2 regions of the Streptomyces sp. NPDC014861 genome follow, and region 1 is predicted to be linked to the other one. Evidence: riboswitches for the same ligand, from Rfam matches in the RefSeq annotation. Region 1 holds a riboswitch; the other holds the start of a gene.
What was found. A riboswitch is a leader RNA that binds a small molecule or an ion and turns the genes downstream of it on or off. The one in region 1 is predicted to bind thiamine pyrophosphate.
Positions count from the first base shown of each region.

Region 2: linked by a shared signal. The riboswitch ahead of thiO (glycine oxidase ThiO) and the one ahead of thiC (phosphomethylpyrimidine synthase ThiC) in region 1 are both predicted to bind thiamine pyrophosphate.

Region 1 covers NZ_JBIBWV010000018.1:60,881-67,817, forward strand. Annotated here, with positions in the region: gene ACF1BN_RS27940 (metallophosphoesterase) at 1-1,080, shown strand, start outside; gene ACF1BN_RS27945 (hypothetical protein) at 1,242-1,943, shown strand; gene thiC (phosphomethylpyrimidine synthase ThiC) at 2,193-3,974, opposite strand; TPP riboswitch at 3,969-4,107, opposite strand; gene ACF1BN_RS27955 (YibE/F family protein) at 4,146-5,639, shown strand; gene ACF1BN_RS27960 (SsgA family sporulation/cell division regulator) at 6,102-6,542, opposite strand; gene ACF1BN_RS27965 (IclR family transcriptional regulator) at 6,681-6,937, opposite strand, start outside.
Region 2 covers NZ_JBIBWV010000004.1:325,080-332,016, reverse strand. Annotated here, with positions in the region: gene pknB (Stk1 family PASTA domain-containing Ser/Thr kinase) at 1-58, opposite strand, end outside; gene ACF1BN_RS11000 (thiazole synthase) at 147-941, opposite strand; gene thiS (sulfur carrier protein ThiS) at 947-1,153, opposite strand; gene thiO (glycine oxidase ThiO) at 1,150-2,361, opposite strand; TPP riboswitch at 2,359-2,472, opposite strand; gene ACF1BN_RS10985 (NAD(P)/FAD-dependent oxidoreductase) at 2,555-3,790, shown strand; gene ACF1BN_RS10980 (Rv2175c family DNA-binding protein) at 3,858-4,223, shown strand; gene thiE (thiamine phosphate synthase) at 4,297-4,950, shown strand; gene metF (methylenetetrahydrofolate reductase [NAD(P)H]) at 5,150-6,067, shown strand; gene ACF1BN_RS10965 (hypothetical protein) at 6,122-6,937, shown strand, end outside.

The DNA.
Region 1 (6,937 bases):
GCCCCGTACGCCGAGCACAGCGGACCCGCGCCTTCCGCCGCCCCCGCATCGGCCTCTGTACCCACGCCGGCCGCAGCGGCCGCGCACCCCGCGCCGCTCCCCCGCGTCACCCAGGTCCACTCCGGCGCCGGCTACCCCGCCGAGTTCCCGGACGGCTACACCCCCACCGAGCGCGACCTCCCGGTCATCCAGCGCGGCGACACCGTCCAGGTGCCCGTCGCCCCGGCCGCCGCCCCGGCGCCCGCGCCCACCGGCGACGGCCCCGGCCCGCTCTTCGTCGTTGGCGACGTCCACGGCTACCTCGACGAACTCGTCGAGGCCCTCCACGCCCAGGGCCTGATCGACGAGAACGGCGGCTGGGCCGCGGGCAACGCCCGGCTGTGGTTCCTCGGCGACTTCACCGACCGCGGGCCCGACGGCATCGGCGTCATCGACCTCGTCATGCGGCTCTCCGCCGAGGCCGCCGCCGCCGGCGGGTACTGCAAGGCCCTCATGGGCAACCACGAGCTGCTCCTCATCGGCGCCAAGCGCTTCGGCGACACCCCGGTCAACTCCGGGGCCGGCACCGCCACCTTCCAGGCGGCCTGGCTGCTCAACGGCGGGCAGAAGCACGACATGGACCGCCTCCAGGACGTCCACCTGCAGTGGATGTCCCGTCTCGACGCCGTCGTCCACGAGGACGACCACCTGCTGCTGCACTCGGACACCACCGCGTACCTCGACTACGGCCAGACCATCGAGGACGTCAACGAGACCGTTCACGAGATCATCCGGCGCAACGACGCCGACGAGGTCTGGGACCTCTTCCGGAAGTTCACCAAGCGCTTCGCCTTCCGCGACGAGGCCGGCCCGCAGGCCGTCCAGGAGCTGCTGGGCACCTACGGCGGATCCCGGATCGTGCACGGCCACAGCCCGATCCCGTACCTCCTCGGCCAGGTCGGCACGGAGGATGGCGAGGAGGACTCCCGCCCGGCCGTCGAGGGCCCGCACGTCTACGCCGACGGGCTCGCGATCGCGATGGACGGCGGCGTCACCATGGCCGGAAAGCTGCTGGTCGTCCAACTCCCCCTGGGGGACTGACTCTCACCCAGCGCATCCGGTACAGGCGATTTCCGGAAACCCCCTGTCAGCACGCCCGCTCACGGCCCTACCATCGGTCTCCCTAGGTAGGCAGGCTCTCCTCCGCTTCCGCCCGGACCGCCGTTCTCCACGGTCGGTCCCGGCCCACCGAGCATCGGGGGATGCACATGAACGTGGCTCCGCACCTGCTGACCGAGGACCGCGCCGATTACGAGCGCGTCCTCGACGAGGCACTGCGCACCGCGCCGGAACGGCCGGAACTCGCCGGAGCGGGAACGCGGCTGACGGCCGCCCAGCTCCGGGTGATGGCGCTGAACGCGACAGCACTCATCACCGCCGCGGCGGCGAGCGAGTACGAGCACTTCGTCAAGGTGCGCGAGCAGTGCCGCGCCGCGTCCAACCGGCCGCGGACCCCCGCCCCCGACGAGTCGCCGGGCGCCGTCGCGGTCCTCACCACGCTCGTGCCGGTCCTCGCGGGCAGCGCGTCCGTGATCTTTCTCCTGGTCGGCGCCGTGGTCCACCTGCTCGTCCCGGCCGCCGCCCTCGGCACCACCCTGCTCACCGCGGGCCTGGTCTTCGGCGCCCTCGCCGCCGCCGGCCTCCTCTGCGCGGGCGTCGGCCTCCTGCTCACGGCGCTCCGCAACAGCCCGGCCGAGAGCCACGTCCCCGACGACGAGCTCACCCGGGCCCGCGCCGACTGGCGCCACGCCCTGCTCGAACGCGGCGTCGTCCCCTTCCTCCAGGCCGCCCTCACCACCCCCGAGACCGGGCACACCCCCGAGCGCACCCCGACCCCGGCCCCGGCCCCCGGACCCGATCCCGCACCCCTCCCTGACCCGCCGCCCCCGACACCGACCCCGTGAAACGGAGCCTCTGACACGGAGCCCGTGACCTGGCCCCGTGAAACGCAGCCTCCGGAACGGAACCCGCGACGCGGACCCGTGACCCGGCCCCGTGAAATGGCCCTGTGAAACGGCCCCGCGAAATGGCCCCGTGACGCGGACCGGCCCGCGGTCCCCCCGTGGACCGCGGGCCGGGGATCAAGGTGACGCGGGCAACTGCTCGGCCAGGGACCCGAACCGCTGCTCGGCCGGAGGCGCGAGTCGCTCCCGCTACTCGGCCAGGGGAAGGTAGACGCGGTTGCCGGCGGCGGCGAACTCGGCGGACTTCTCCGCCATGCCGGCCTCGATCTCCTCCTGGGTGCCACCGTGCTCACGGCGGATGTCCTGCGAGATCTTCATCGAACAGAACTTCGGGCCGCACATCGAGCAGAAGTGCGCCGTCTTCGCGGGCTCCGCCGGAAGCGTCTCGTCGTGGAACTCCCGGGCGGTGTCCGGGTCGAGGGCCAGGTTGAACTGGTCCTCCCAGCGGAACTCGAACCGTGCGTCGGAGAGTGCGTCGTCCCACTCCTGGGCACCGGGGTGCCCCTTGGCGAGGTCGGCCGCGTGGGCCGCGATCTTGTACGTGATGACACCGGTCTTCACGTCGTCGCGGTTCGGCAGGCCCAGGTGCTCCTTCGGCGTGACGTAGCAGAGCATCGCCGTGCCCCACCAGGCGATCATCGCGGCGCCGATGCCGGAGGTGATGTGGTCGTACGCGGGCGCGACGTCCGTGGTCAGCGGGCCGAGCGTGTAGAACGGCGCCTCCTCGCAGATCTCCTGCTGGAGGTCGATGTTCTCCTTGATCTTGTGCATCGGGACGTGGCCCGGGCCCTCGATCATCGTCTGCACGTTGTGGCGCTTGGCGATCGTGTTGAGCTCGCCGAGCGTCTTCAGCTCCGCGAACTGCGCCGCGTCGTTGGCGTCCGCGATCGAGCCGGGGCGCAGGCCGTCACCGAGCGAGTAGGTGACGTCGTACGCCGCCAGGATCTCGCAGAGCTCCTCGAAGTTCGTGTAGAGGAAGTTCTCCTTGTGGTGCGCGAGGCACCAGGCGGCCATGATCGAGCCGCCGCGCGAGACGATGCCGGTCTTGCGGCGCGCGGTGAGCGGCACGTACGGCAGGAGCACGCCGGCGTGCACGGTCATGTAGTCCACGCCCTGCTCGGCCTGCTCGATGACCGTGTCCTTGTAGATCTCCCAGGTCAGGTCCTCGGCCCTGCCGTCGACCTTCTCCAGGGCCTGGTAGAGCGGCACGGTGCCGATCGGCACGGGGGAGTTGCGCAGCACCCACTCGCGGGTGGTGTGGATGTTGCGGCCGGTGGACAGGTCCATGACCGTGTCGGCGCCCCAGCGGGTCGCCCAGGTCATCTTCTCCACCTCCTCCTCGATGGAGGAGGTGACCGCGGAGTTGCCGATGTTGGCGTTGACCTTCACCAGGAACCGCTTGCCGATGATCATCGGCTCGATCTCCGGGTGGTTGACGTTGGCCGGCAGCACCGCGCGGCCCGCCGCGATCTCCTCGCGGACGACCTCGGGGGAGACGTTCTCCCGGATCGCCACGTACTCCATCTCCGGGGTGATCTCGCCCCGGCGGGCGTACGCGAGCTGGGTCACGGCCTGCCCGGCGCGGCCCCGGCGGGGCAGCCGCGGACGGCCGGGGAAGACCGCGTCGAGGTTCTTGAGCCCACCGCCGCGCGGCGAGGTGTGCTTGATGCCGTCGTCCTCGGGGCGGACCGGGCGGCCCGCGTACTCCTCGGTGTCGCCGCGCGCGATGATCCAGTTCTCGCGGAGCGGGAGGAGGCCCCGGCGCACGTCGGTGTCGACGCCGGGGTCGGTGTACGGACCGGACGTGTCGTACAGCGTCACGTCCTTGCCGTTGGTGAGGTGGACCTGGCGGACCGGTACCCGGATGTCGGGGCGGGAGCCCTCGACGTACCCCTTGTGCCAGCCCGGCGTGCGCTCGCCGTCGGCGTCGTTCTGGTCGGAGGCAGGCGTGCGTGCATCCTGAATGGTCATGAGACCGAATCTCCCTACGCCGGCATTACCCGGTAACAGGTTCGGCGGTCGGCGCAGCCTCCTCCCGTACGTGTCCGCGTACGGTGATCAGCGCCCTCTCAGCCCGGTGCTCCGAGCTCCCGCGTGTGCAAAGGTGCCACCACGCTAGCGCCCTCCCGGGCGTGCTGAACAGTGGGCCCCCTCCGTTCTTGCGATGATCGGTCGGTGACTTCCTCGCAGCAGACCCCCGATCCGCACGGCCACGACCACGGAAACGGGCACGGGAACGGGCCCGGCCCAGGCGGTGGTCCCAGCGGTCAGGGCGGTGGTGCGGGCCCAGGTGCCGGCGGCGGTCCAGGCGGGCCCGGCCACGGAGGCCATGGCGGGCATGGCGGCCATGGCGGGCACGGGCACAGCCACAGTCACGGGCCCGCGGCGCCCGTCTCCCGTCATCTGCGCAGGGTCATCGCCGCCGTTCTCATCCCCTTCGCCACCGCCGTGGTCGTCGGTCTCGCGGTGCTCTGGCCCGGCGGCACGCCGGCGCACGAGCGGACCGGCGTCGGCTTCGACCGGCAGACCGAACAGGGGAAGGTCGTCGCGGTCGAGCGGGTGGACTGCAAGGACGTGAACGCGGCGCAGGTGCCGCCCACCGGCGACACGACCACCCCGCAGGGCCGCGAGGCGGTCAACGGGCAGCAGGGGCAGTGCGAGAAGGCGACGATCGAGATCACCAGCGGTCCCGACAAGGGGCGCCGGTTCACCGAGATCGTGCAGCCGGACGCCCCGCGCCAACTCGACGAGGGACAGGGCGTGGTGGTCGCCTACGCCCCCGACGCCCCGCGGGACCTGCAGTACTCGGTGACGGACGTGAACCGCAAGGTGCCGATGGCGGTCCTCGCCGGCATCTTCGCGCTCGCGGTCGTGCTCGTCGGCCGGATGCGGGGCGTGATGGCCCTGATCGCGCTCGCGGTGAGCTTCCTGGTGCTCACGCTCTTCATCCTCCCCGCGATCCTGGAGGGGTCGAACCCGCTGGTCGTGGCGGTGGTCGGATCGAGCGCGATCATGCTGATCGCGCTCTACATGTGCCACGGCCTGTCGGCCCGCACCTCGGTCGCCGTCCTCGGCACCCTGATCTCGCTGCTGTTGATCGGACTGCTCGGGTCCTTCTTCATCGGCTGGGCCTCGCTCAGCGGCAACACCGACGACTACACCGGGCTCATCCACGGTCTCTACCCGGAGATCGACATGTCCGGCCTCCTGCTGGCCGGTGTGATCATCGGTTCGCTCGGTGTCCTGGACGACGTGACCGTCACCCAGACCTCGGCGGTCTGGGAACTTCACCAGGCCGACCCGCGGATGGGTCCGCGCGCGCTCTACCGGGCCGGCATCCGGATCGGCCGCGACCACATCGCCTCGGTGGTCAACACGCTGGTCCTGGCCTACGCCGGTGCCGCGCTCCCGCTGCTCCTGCTCTTCACCATCGCGCAGAGCAGCATGGGGACGGTGGCCAACAGCGAGCTGGTGGCGGAGGAGATCGTCCGGACCCTGGTCGGGTCGATCGGTCTGGTCGCCTCGGTGCCGGTCACGACGGCGCTCGCGGCTCTGGTGGTGTCGGCCGACCGTCCGGCGGAGGAGGCAGGAGCCCGGACTCCGGGCCGCGGCGGACGGCGACGCCGCGCCAAGTGACGCGCGCACGACGCCCGTACGGGACCCTTCCGCCTCGACGGCAGCCCTACGGATCGGGGCACACCCGGCCCCACGGATCGGGAGGCGCACCCGGCCTCACGTATCGAGGCGCGCACCCGGCCCCACGGATCGGGGCACGCACCCGGCCCCACGGATCGGGGTACGCCGGTGTTCAGACACCCGGATCGGACACCGCTGTCGGAGGTACGGATCGCGCCTCCGCTGCCGGGGATACGGATAGCGGCCCCGCTGTTTGGGGTATGGATCGGGACGCCGGTGCCGGCAGCGTGCAACGGAACGCCGGTGTCGGGGGTATGGATCGCGGCGCCGGTGTCGGCAGCGCGGAGCGGGACGCCGCTGCGAGCCGTACGGAACGGGACTCTGCTGTGAGCGGTACGGAGCGAGGCGCCGGTGTCGGCCGTACGGAACGGGCGCCGGCGTCAGGCGTACGGAGGGCGTCGGTCAGGCCGGGCCCGCGCTCTCCTCGGCGAGGATCCGGCCGAGCGCGGCCTCCAGGCTGTCCTCGAAGTCGCCGAGCGTCTGCTCCTGGCCGAGCGGGACGAGCTTGTCCGTGCGGTCGAGGAAGGCGACGAGCGGCGGGGCGCTGGCCCGGAACAGCGCGCGGTCGCCGCCCACCTGGAGCCGGATGGAGACGTCCGACAGCCCCTCGGGCTCGGTCGGGGCGATGTGGACGTCGCCGTCACCGCTCGGGCGGTTGATCCCGTCGAGCAGCAGCTCCCGGCCGAACGCCCACGTGACGGGCGCGTCCCCGGGAAGGTGGAAGGTCATCCGCACCGCGTAGGGATCCCGGGTCTCGTATCGCAGTTCGACCGGGATCTTGAAGGAGAGCTCCTCCGAGACGAGGAAGCTCATCAGGACCTCGGCCTGAACCGACTCTCGCATCATGTACCCCGCAGTAGATGGAGCAGTTGTGTAAACACAGCTGCTGAAAGCTGTGACCGAAACGGCCAGGAATGATCCCCCGTGGCCCTCTTGACGCAATCGTGCTGTACGCGCTAGCAGATCACAAGGAGTGATTTTTCAGATACTGATAGAGAAGGCGAGCGAACTGAAGAGACTTCCGATCTCCGTGCGTAGTCGCTCGACTGCTGGGAGCAACCGTTCTTCCTGGTGAAGAGGGAGGGAAATGGCCAGAGTGGCGGCCATGGAGCCCACTGTGACGGGGATTGCGGCGCAGACCGTGCCCAGCGCATATTCCTGACGCTCCACCAGGGGCTCCATTCGCCCCAAACTACCCAAACGCTCCAAAAGCATCCGGCGATTACTCACCGTGTACG
Region 2 (6,937 bases), on a different contig from region 1:
CGCGGTAGCGGCCGTCGAGCAGCCGCCCGACGAGGGGGTCCTGAAGGGTCGTGTCCACGGCGTCGAGTCTACGAGCCGGTACGGACGCCCCGCCCCGCGTGCCCCGACCGCAGCACGCTTGTGACGTACCCCGCTCCGCTCCGGGGTCAGAACGCGGGGCGTTCCGGGTCCAGCCGGGCGCGGCCCTCCACGGGGGAGGACGCCTCCGCGAAGTGGCGGCGGGGGATGCGGCCCGCGCGGTGCGCGAGGCGGCCCGCCTCCACCGCGTGCCGCATCGCCGAGGCCATCAGGACCGGCTCCTGCGCACGGGTGACCGCCGAGGCGAGCATCACCGCGGCGCAGCCCAGCTCCATCGCGAGCGCCGCGTCCGACGCGGTGCCCGCGCCGGCGTCCAGGATGACCGGCACGCCCGCGCGCTCGGTGATCAGCTCGAAGTTGTGCGGGTTGCGGATGCCGAGGCCGGAGCCGATGGGGGAGCCGAGCGGCATGATCGCCGCGCAGCCCACGTCCTCCAGCTTCCGGGCCAGGATCGGGTCGTCGTTGGTGTACGGCAGGACGGTGAAGCCGTCGTCCACCAGGGTCTCGGCGGCGTCGAGGAGCTCCACGCCGTCGGGCAGGAGGGTCCGCTCGTCCGCGACGACCTCCAGCTTGATCCAGTCGGTGCCCAGCGCCTCCCGGGCCAGCCGGGCGGTCAGCACGGCCTCGCCCGCCGTGTAGCAGCCCGCCGTGTTCGGCAGGACGCGGATGCCGAGCCGGTCCAGGACGGAGAGGACCGAGCCCTGCACGGTCGGGTCGAGGCGGCGCATGGCGACCGTGGTCAGCTCGGTGCCGCCGGCGACCAGCGAGCGCTCCAGGACGTCCAGGCTGGGGGCGCCGCCGGTGCCCATGATGAGGCGGGAGGAGAACTCCGTACCGCCGAGGACGAACACGTCGTCGGACATCGCGCTCAGCCTCCCTGCACCGCGGTCAGGACCTCGACCCGGTCGCCGTCGGCGAGCAGCGTCGTCGCCCACTCGCCGCGCGGCACCACCGCCTCGTTGACGGCGGCGGCGACCCCGGCGGGGGCGGTGGTGAGGCCGGCGACCAGGGAGGCCAGGGAGACGGGGGCGGCGAGGGCGCGCGGCTCGCCGTTCACGGACACGGACACGTTCATGCGGGCTGCTCCTGACGTACGGGCAGAGCGGTGGGGAAACGGTGGGGGGAGAAGGGGCGCGCCTCTTCGGGGAGGACGCCCGTGGTGAGCGCCTCCGCCATGACGTCGCCGGTGACGGGGGTGAGGAGGATCCCGTTGCGGTAGTGGCCGGTGGCCAGGTGGAGACCCGGCAGGGCGCTCGGCCCGAGCACCGGCGCGTTGTCGGGGGAGCAGGGGCGCAGTCCGGCCACGGTCTCCGTGAGCGGCAGCTCGGTGAGGCCGGGGACCAGCTCGTGGGCGTCGCGCAGCAGCTCGTACACCCCGCCGGCGGTCACCGTGGTGTCCCAGCCCAGCTCCTCGCTGGTGGCGCCGACGACCAGCTCGCCGTTCTCGCGCGGCACCAGGTAGACGTGGCTGCCGCGCACCACGGCCCGGACGGTGCGGGAGAGGAAGGGGGCGTACGGGGCGGGGATCCGCAGCCGCAGGACCTGGCCCTTCACCGGGCGGACCGGCGGCAGCACCGCCTCGGGCACGCCCGCGAGCCGGCCGCTGAGGCTGCCCGCGGCGAGCACGGTCAGGCCCGCGGCGAGCTCGGTGCCGTCGCCGAGGACGACCCCGCGCGCCCGTTCGCGGGCCACGACGAGCCGCTCCGCGAGCGCCCGGTGGAAGACCACCCCGGCCCGCTCGCAGGCCGTGAGCAGCGCGGCGGCCAGCCGGCGCGGGTCCACCTGGTGGTCGCCGTCCACCCGGAGCCCGCCGCGCACCCCGGGCGCCAGCATGGGTTCGAGCCGGCGGCACTCGCGGCCGCTCAGCCACTCGGAGGCGAGCCCGCAGCGGGTCTGGAGGGCGTGGAGTTCGCGCAGGTGGGCCCGGTCGTCGGTGTCGAGCGCGACCGCGAGGGTGCCGCAGGCGCGGTAGCCGACGTCGAGGCCGGAGGCCTCCTCCAGCTCGGCGACGAACGCGGGGTAGCGCGCCGCCGAGGCGAGGTTGAGCCCGAGGAGGGTCTCCTCGCCGTAGTGCAGTTCGGTGACGGCGGCGAGCATCCCGGCCGCGACCCGCGCGGCCCCGCCGCCCGGGTCGGGGTCGATGACCGCGACGCTCAGCCCGCGCAGGGCCGCCCGCCAGGCCGTGACCAGGCCGATGACGCCGCCTCCGACGACGAGCACGTCGGTGGTCGGCCCGGTCGGGCGTGAGGTCGGCTCGTTCTGGTGTGCTTCGGAAGAACGCATGGGCGTTCCCGCCCCTCCCTTCGCCGGCATGACCCGGATCAGGTTCGTACGGTCGGAGGCCGGCCAGCCCCCCTCTCAGCCCGGTGCGTCCGGGCTCCCGCGAGTGGTTGTGCCCGCCACCCTAGCCCCCGCGGCCGGGGTGCCACAGGGCACCTCCCTTCCTGACGGATCGTCAGCTGCGTAAGGTGGACGGGTGAGCGAGCAGAAGCAGACCCAGCGGCACGTCGTGATCGTCGGCGCGGGCATGGCGGGCGTGCAGACCGCCGTCGCCCTGCGCGAGCAGGGCTTCGAGGGCCCCGTCACCCTCATCGGCGCCGAACCCCACCAGCCCTACGACCGGCCCCCGCTCTCCAAGGCCGTCCTCCTCGGCAAGGCCGAGCACTCCGCCTTCGACGTCGACTTCGAGTCCCTCGGCGTCGACCTCCGGCTCGGCCTCGACGTCACCGGGGTGCGCCCCGCCGAGCGCGAGCTCGTCACCGAGGCGGGACGCTTCCCGTACGACACCCTCGTCCTCGCCACCGGCGCCCACCCGCTCACGCTGCCCGGCACCGAGGGCGTCCCCGGCGTCCACCTGCTGCGCACCCTCGACGACGCCGTCCGCCTCGGCCCCGTCCTCGCGGGCGGCGGCCCCGTCGTCGTGGTCGGCGCCGGCTGGATCGGCGCCGAGTTCGCCACCGCCGCGCGCGAGGCCGGCTGCGCCGTCACCGTCGTCGAGGCCGCCGCCCTGCCGCTCGCCGGCGCCCTGCCCGCCGAGGTCACCACCGCCATGGCCGGCTGGTACGCCGAGAGCGGCGCCGAACTCCTCACCCACGCGCGCGTGGCCACCGTCCGGCCGGGCGCCGTCGTCCTCGCCGACGGCCGCGAGCTGCCCGCCGACTCCGTCGTCGTCGGCATCGGCGCCCGCCCCGCCACCGACTGGCTCGCGGGCTCCGGCATCGCCCTCGACCCCGGCGGCGCCGTCACGGCCGACGACCGCCTCCGTACCTCGCTGCCCGAGGTGTACGCGGTCGGCGACTGCGCCTCCTTCCCCTCCGCCCGCTACGGCGAACGGCTCCTCGTCCACCACTGGGACAACGCCCTCCAGGGCCCCCGCACGGTCGCCGCCTGCATCACCGGCTCCGAGGGCGCGGAGCCGCAGCCGTACGACCCCGTCCCGTACTTCTGGTCCGAGCAGTTCGGCCGCTTCGTCCAGTACGCCGGCCACCACGCCGGCGCCGACACCCTGGTGCGGCGCGGCGACTCCTCCGGCGGCTCCTGGTCGGTGCTCTGGCTGCGCGACGGGGTGCTGGTCGCGCTGCTCGCCGTCGGCCGCCCCCGCGACCTCGCCCAGGGGCGCAGACTCATCGAGGCCGGCGCCGCCGTCGACCCCGAGCGCGCCGCCGACCCCGCCGTCCCGCTCAAGTCGGCGGTCCTCCGGAGTGGCTCCTGACCCCCGGACGGAGGCGACGGGGGTGGCCCGACTACCGGCTGTCGGTCCCGGATGGCAGGCTTGTCCCGTGACCGAGATTGACGCAAACATCGATGCTCTCGTCCCCGCCTGGCTCTACCTCCCCGACATCGCGGAGATGCTCGACGTCGAGGTGACGCGGGTGCGGCAGCTGGTGAAGGAGGGCCAGCTGATCGCCGTGCGCCGCGGAGAGAACAACGCGCTCCAGGTGCCCGCCGCCTTCATCCAGGGCGACAAGGTCGTCAAGGGCCTCGCCGGCACCCTGACGCTCCTCAGGGACGACGGCTTCTCCGACGAGGAGATGCTGGAGTGGCTCTTCACCCCGGACCCGACCCTGCCCGGCACCCCCGCGCAGGCCCTCGGCGAGAATCGCGGTACGGAGGTGAAGCGCCGCGCCCAGGCGCTCGCCGTCTGACACACCGGACCAGCACCGCCGGTGCCGCGGCCCCGCGCCGCGGCACCGGCACCACCCGACGGGGGGAACCACCATGCCCACACCTCGTGAGCGGCTCGCCGACGCCCGGCTCTACCTGTGCACCGACGCCCGGAAGCGCCAGGGCGACCTGCCCGCCTTCCTGGACGCCGTGCTCTCCTCCGGCGTCGACATCGTGCAGCTCCGCGACAAGGGCATGGAGGCGGGCGAGGAGCTGGAGCACCTGGCCGTCTTCGCCGAGGCCGCCCGCCGGCACGGCAAGCTCCTCGCCGTGAACGACCGGGCCGACGTCGCCCACGCGATCGGCTCCGACGTCCTCCACCTCGGCCAGGGCGACCTGCCGGTGCCCGCCGCCCGCGCCGTCCTCGGCGACGAGGTGCTGATCGGACGCTCCTGCCACGCCGGGTCCGAGGTGGACGCGGCCGCCGCCGAGCCCGGCGTCGACTACTTCTGCACCGGCCCCTGCTGGCCCACCCCCACCAAGCCCGGACGGTACGCCCCCGGCCTCGACCTGGTGCGGTACGCGGCGGGGCTCGCCCAGGACCGCCCCTGGTTCGCCATCGGCGGCATCGACGAGACCAACCTGGACCAGGTGCTGGACGCCGGCGCCCGCAGGATCGTCGTGGTCCGCGCGCTCACCGAGGCCGACGACCCGGCCGCGGCCGCCGCGTCCCTCGCCAAGCGCGTCCGGGAGCGCGCGGACGCCTGACACCCGCGGCGGGCACGACGCCTCACGGACGGAGCAACCGCCCGGAAGGCGACCGGACGCCGGCTTCCGCGCGTCCGGCCCCGGTACGACGCCTTCCGGCGGCGCGAACCGCCCGGAAGGCGTCGTACCGGTGTCCGAAAACGTGTCCACCACTCGGACGCGGTTTCCGCGCCACCTGGACCCCGTCTAACCTGCCGGTATGGCCCTTGGAACCGCTTCCGTCCGTTCGGACCGCGCGCGCACGGTCCGCGAGATCCTCGCCTCCGGCAGCACGTCGTACTCCTTCGAGTTCTACGCGCCCCGGACCGAGAAGGGCGAGCAGGGCCTCTGGAACGCCCTGCGCCGCGTCGAGGCCGTCGGCCCCAGCTTCGTCTCCGTGACCTACGGCGCCGGCGGGTCCACCCGCGGCGGCACCGTCAAGGCCACCCAGAAGATCGCCTCGGACACCATCCTCACCCCGGTGGCCCACCTCACCGCCGTCGACCACTCGGTCGCCGAGCTGCGCAACGTCCTCGGGCAGTACGCCGACGCCGGCATTCGCAACATGCTCGCCCTGCGCGGCGACCCGCCCGGCGACCCGCTGGGCGACTGGGTCGAGCACCCCGAGGGCGTCCGCTACGCCGCCGACCTGGTCCGGCTCATCAAGGAGTCCGGCGACTTCTGCGTCGGCGTCGCCGCCTTCCCCGAGATGCACCCCCGCTCCGCCGACTGGGACACCGACATCCGGCACTTCGTCGACAAGTGCCGGGCCGGCGCCGACTACGCGATCACCCAGATGTTCTTCGACCCGGAGAACTACCTGCGGCTGCGCGACAGCGTCGAGAAGGCGGGCTGCGACACCCCGATCATCCCCGAGGTCATGCCCGTCGTGAACGTGAAGACCCTCGACCGGCTGCCCCAGCTCAGCAACGCCGCCTTCCCCGCGGATGTGAAAGAACGCATCCTCGCGGTCAAGGACGATCCCGCCGCTGTACGCTCCATTGGTATCGAGTTCGCGACGGAGTTCTGCGCGCGCCTGCTGGACGAGGGTGTCCCGGGACTGCACTTCATCACGCTCAACAGCTCCACCGCGACGCTCGAGATCTACGAGAATCTCGGACTGCACCAGCAGTCCTGACCGGTCGTACCCGCCCCGACCCGCGGCGGAGGCCGTAGAGAGGGGCTTCGGGGCATGGGGTGGACGACGGTCCTCTACATCGCGTTCGGTCTGGTGGCGCTCTGGCTGCTGGGCGAGGTGCTCCTCCAGTACAAGGCCCGACTGCGCTGGCGGATCCTCGCCTTCTGCGGCTTCCTCGGCGTGGTCGTCGGCGTGCTGCTGGCGTCGACGGTGGTGATCATCGCCGGCGCGGTCGCCTTCGCCGTCGGCCAGACCTTCGTCACCCTCTCCTTCCGCCGCGGCTTCTCCACCGGCTGGGCGATCGGCGGCAACCCCGGCGCCAGCCGCCGCCGCAAGGCGGGCCGGGCCGTCGATGCGGGCCCCACCCTCGAAGTCTCCGGCCTCTCCTACGAGGACTCCGCCGCGGCCCACGCCCCCGGGCCCGACGCCGACGAACTGCGCGCCGGAGCCGAGCAGCCGTCCGTCTACGAGCCGCAGCCGCTGCCCGAGGACACCGGCCAGTACGGCGTCTACGGCGGCGGGCAGCCCGACCGGACCGAGCAGGCTCCCGCGTACGGCGGCTACGACACGGGCGCGTACGACCCCGGCGCCTACGGCACCGCGGCCTACGGCAGCACCGACGGCTACGACGGCGCCGGTCACGACTCCGGCGGCTACGCGCCTGCCGGCACCCCCGCGCCCGCGTACGACACCTACGCCGCCGGGTACGAGCAGCAGCAGCCCGGCTACGAGCAGCAGCCCGGCTACGACTACGGCGCGAGCGGCGCCCCGCAGCAGTACGCCGCCTACTCCGACCCGTACATCGGCCCCGGCACCGACGGCCAGCAGTACACCTCGTACTACGGCGACTCCTACGCCGCCCCCTCGTAC